DNA from 2 places in the Turicibacter sp. H121 genome. Region 2 is predicted to be linked to the other one. Evidence: a T-box and tRNA genes for the amino acid it is inferred to sense, from the RefSeq annotation. Region 2 holds a T-box; the other holds one or more tRNA genes.

Evidence for each region. The T-box of region 2 lies ahead of trpS (tryptophan--tRNA ligase). A T-box ahead of a tRNA ligase gene usually reads a tRNA of that ligase, here a tRNA-Trp.
Region 1: it has a tRNA-Trp gene. The T-box ahead of trpS (tryptophan--tRNA ligase) is inferred to sense a tRNA for this amino acid. The anticodon was not compared.

The regions. Positions count from the first base shown of each region.
Region 1 is NZ_CP013476.1:484,512-486,676, reverse strand. Features, by position in the region: tRNA gene AT726_RS02410 (tRNA-Arg) at 1-4, shown strand, start outside; tRNA gene AT726_RS02405 (tRNA-Pro) at 12-88, shown strand; tRNA gene AT726_RS02400 (tRNA-Met) at 108-184, shown strand; tRNA gene AT726_RS02395 (tRNA-Ser) at 204-296, shown strand; tRNA gene AT726_RS02390 (tRNA-Met) at 318-393, shown strand; tRNA gene AT726_RS02385 (tRNA-Asp) at 397-472, shown strand; tRNA gene AT726_RS02380 (tRNA-Phe) at 483-558, shown strand; tRNA gene AT726_RS02375 (tRNA-Asp) at 568-643, shown strand; tRNA gene AT726_RS02370 (tRNA-Lys) at 653-728, shown strand; tRNA gene AT726_RS02365 (tRNA-Leu) at 767-855, shown strand; tRNA gene AT726_RS02360 (tRNA-Arg) at 864-940, shown strand; tRNA gene AT726_RS02355 (tRNA-Glu) at 954-1,030, shown strand; tRNA gene AT726_RS02350 (tRNA-Val) at 1,037-1,112, shown strand; tRNA gene AT726_RS02345 (tRNA-Thr) at 1,126-1,201, shown strand; tRNA gene AT726_RS02340 (tRNA-Trp) at 1,216-1,289, shown strand; tRNA gene AT726_RS02335 (tRNA-His) at 1,292-1,367, shown strand; tRNA gene AT726_RS02330 (tRNA-Gly) at 1,372-1,445, shown strand.
Region 2 is NZ_CP013476.1:2,507,618-2,509,782, forward strand. Features, by position in the region: gene AT726_RS12025 (DEAD/DEAH box helicase) at 1-745, shown strand, start outside; T-box leader at 785-998, shown strand; gene trpS (tryptophan--tRNA ligase) at 1,075-2,073, shown strand.

The sequences.
Region 1 (2,165 bases), 600 kb from region 2:
GCCATAAAACTCGGGAAGTGGCTCAGCTTGGTAGAGCACCTGGTTTGGGACCAGGGGGTCGCAGGTTCGAATCCTGTCTTCCCGACCATTAAAAACAAATAATAAAAGGCGGAGTAGCTCAACTGGCTAGAGCGTACGGTTCATACCCGTGAGGTTGGGGGTTCGAGTCCCTCCTCCGCTACCAAAGAGAATATGGATAAAATGGAGGAATACCCAAGTCCGGCTGAAGGGATCGGTCTTGAAAACCGACAGGGCGTGAAAGCGTCGCGGGGGTTCGAATCCCTCTTCCTCCGCCATATTAAATTTAAATATAACATCGCGGGGTGGAGCAGTTGGTAGCTCGTCGGGCTCATAACCCGAAGGTCGCAGGTTCAAGTCCTGTCCCCGCAACCAAAAGGTCCAGTGGTGTAGCGGTTAACATGCCTGCCTGTCACGCAGGAGATCGCGGGTTCGATTCCCGTCTGGACCGCCATTTAAAAAAAGGCTTGGTAGCTCAGTCGGTAGAGCAAAGGACTGAAAATCCTTGTGTCGGCGGTTCGATTCCGTCCCAAGCCACCATTCAATAAAGGTCCAGTGGTGTAGCGGTTAACATGCCTGCCTGTCACGCAGGAGATCGCGGGTTCGATTCCCGTCTGGACCGCCATTTTAAAAAGTCCTGCTAGCTCAGTTGGTAGAGCATCTGACTTTTAATCAGAGGGTCAGAGGTTCGAGTCCTCTGCAGGACACCATTTTAAAAAATAGGCGCGTGCCTTGAAATAAATGAAATGCCTGGGTGGCGGAACTGGTAGACGCACAGGACTTAAAATCCTGCGGGTGGTGACACCCGTGCCGGTTCGATTCCGGCCCTAGGCACCAACTAAATAGCGCCCATAGCTCAATTGGATAGAGCGTTTGACTACGGATCAAAAGGTTAGGGGTTCGACTCCTCTTGGGCGCGCCATTAAACATTTAATGGCCCGTTGGTGAAGCGGTTTAACACACATGCCTTTCACGCATGCATACACGGGTTCGAATCCCGTACGGGTCACCATTAAGTGGAGGATTAGCTCAGCTGGGAGAGCATCTGCCTTACAAGCAGAGGGTCGGCGGTTCGAGCCCGTCATCCTCCACCATAATTAAATAAATGCCGGAATAGCTCAATTGGTAGAGCAACTGACTTGTAATCAGTAGGTTGCGGGTTCAAGTCCTGCTTCCGGCACCATTAATTAAATAAGTAGGGGTGTAGTTTAACGGTAGAACAGCGGTCTCCAAAACCGTTAGTGTGGGTTCGATTCCTGCCACCCCTGCCATGGCGATTGTGGCGAAGTGGTTAACGCATCGGATTGTGGCTCCGACATTCGTGGGTTCGATTCCCATCAGTCGCCCCAATATGCGGGTGTAGTTTAATGGTAGAACTTCAGCCTTCCAAGCTGACTGTGAGAGTTCGATTCTCTTCACCCGCTCCAATATGATTATTAACATCCTTCGGGATGTTTTTTTGTTCTGAATATAACGATATGTAAAAAGTCATATACAATAGAAAATTACCCCAATTTTAGAATCTAGTAGCAATGTACTGTTTCAATTTTTTTATAACTAAAGAAAATTGATATGATCACTTTAATACTTTATAGATGAAGAAGGTTACTTTAACTATTTATCTATTAAATTTTTAATTCCTTCTGGTAGAAGTTTAAGAATAGTATTGATTTATTAACTAGTTTTAGAAATGGGGACAGATAGTTATTATGAGATGTTAAATATAAATCAAGTTTACTCAGTATTGTGTTAGCATAATAGAATTTTTTCAAATAAGGGATTATAATTCATGAAATTAGGGTTGTTGACTCCATATCAGATGTGTTCATATAATAGCTTTGAATAATCATGACCCTCAATTTAATAGTGATTAATCCTAATTTCTTTTTTTATTTTAAAATATTGAAATACACCTTTTGATAGTCTGCTTTTTTAGATATGTTACTAGTTGATTAGATAGTAAGGAAGATAGATTGAAAATGAAGATAATGATATTATTATAGATTGTTTATATAAAAAGAATCCTCAGTATAACAGCGTATAATTTCATATAGATCAGGTTTCACTATTTAGTTTGAATTATTTAAGATAATCTTCTTGAAATGAAGATTTATGAGGTTTAGCCCAGCATTATAATAAGATATCAT
Region 2 (2,165 bases):
AGAATTACCTGAGAAGATTGAAACTAGTATGTACTGTGAGATGGATAAAACGCAACGTGACTTATATCACGCAATGGTTTATGAAATGAAAGAAGAAATGAATCAAGAGATTCAAGAGCAAGGCATTGAACGTAGCCGTATTAAAATCTTGGCACTTTTAATGCGCTTACGTCAAATTTGTTGTGATCCATCGTTATATTTAGAAAACTATAAAGGGGAAAGCGCAAAATTAAAACTTTGCTTAGAATTAGTCGATGAATGTATTTCTACAGGTCATAAAGTGTTGATTTTCTCACAATTCACATCCATGTTAGATATTTTATCTAAAGAGTTAACGGCTAAAGAAATCAAACATTTAATGTTAACGGGTTCAACGAAAACGAATGAGCGTTTAGCTTTAACGGAACAGTTTAATTCAGATGATACCCCTGTCTTTTTAATCTCTTTAAAAGCGGGTGGAACGGGATTAAACTTAACAGGGGCAGACGTCGTCATCCATTATGATCCATGGTGGAATATGAGTGCTCAAAATCAAGCAACAGACCGTGCACATCGTCTCGGTCAGGAAAAAACGGTTCAAGTATTTAAACTCTTCGTTAAAAATACAATTGAAGAGAAAATTGAACGTCTTCAACAGCGAAAACGTGATTTAACTGAAGCAATCGTTCAAGAAGGAGAAACCTTTATTACTCAATTAAGTAGTGAAGAGTTAACCGCACTTTTTGAAACTGATGATGATTTTTAATTGACAAAGTGAGATGCTTTTCATACAATGATAGTAAATAATAAACCTTTGATTGAGAAATAGTAGTTTAAGTGTCATTTTAAAGAGAGTCGATGGCTGGTGTGAATCGATAAATGTCTTAAATGAATGGGCTCATGAGTGGAACCTGAATAAAAAGAGTAAGGAACCCGGTAAACTCCCGTTATGAGTATGAAGTGGAATAAACAAGGATTTATTCTATTGAGGTGGTACCGCGGTTTTTATCGTCCTCTATCGATTGAGATAGAGGACGTTTTTTTATTTAGATAAACAATAAAAGGATGATAAAACTTAATAAAGGAGTCGAAATTATGGCAAGAATTTTATCTGCAATTCAACCATCAGGAACATTAACTATTGGAAATTATTTAGGGGCATTAAAAAACTTCGTGAAATTACAAGATGAGCATGAATGTTTATTTTTCATTGTTGATCAACATGCGATTACAGTCCCACAAGATCGTTTAGAATTACGTAAAAAAATTAAAGAGTTAACCGCATTATATTTAGCTTGTGGATTAGATCCAGAAAAAGCAACGATTTTCGTTCAGTCAGAAGTACCAGGGCATACGCAACTAGCTTGGATGTTAACTTGTAACACATCCATGGGTGAATTAGAGCGCATGACTCAATTTAAAGATAAATCACAAAAGCAAGCCGCTAAAGGACAAGGAATCGGTGTTGGATTATTCATGTATCCAGTCTTAATGGCAGCTGATATCTTATTATACGATGTTGATTTTGTACCAGTTGGAGATGATCAAAAACAACATTTAGAGTTAACTCGTGACTTAGCAGAGCGTTTCAATAACCGCTTTGGAGAAACTTTCAAAATTCCTGAGCCATTAATCGCTAAGACAGGGGCTCGTATTATGTCATTACAAGAACCGACAAAGAAAATGAGCAAGTCAGATGATAACCCACGTAACTTCATTTTAATGACAGATGAACCGAATGTCATTCGTAAAAAAATTAAATCGGCTGTGACGGATTCAGATGGAATTATCGCATTTGACCGTGAAAATAAACCAGGATTATCAAACTTATTAGAAATCTACTCAGTGATTACTGGAGAATCAATTGATTCAATCGTGGCTCGCTATGAAGGATGCGGATACGGACAATTTAAATCTGATTTAGCTGAAGTAGTCGTGGCTGAATTAGAACCGATCCAAAATCGTATGAAAGAATTATTAAATTCACCAATTATTGATGAAGTATTAGATCGTGGTGCAGAACAAGCGAATAAACTGGCATTCAAAAAAGTGAAAAAAGTGGAACATAAAATGGGATTAGGTCGCAAAAAATAATCATTTAGAACGGATAGCTCAGAAAAGCTATCCTTTTTCTTTGATTGAGGAATCCATTAAGCACGCTTCTTAGCAACTTTTTCCGTCGAAGA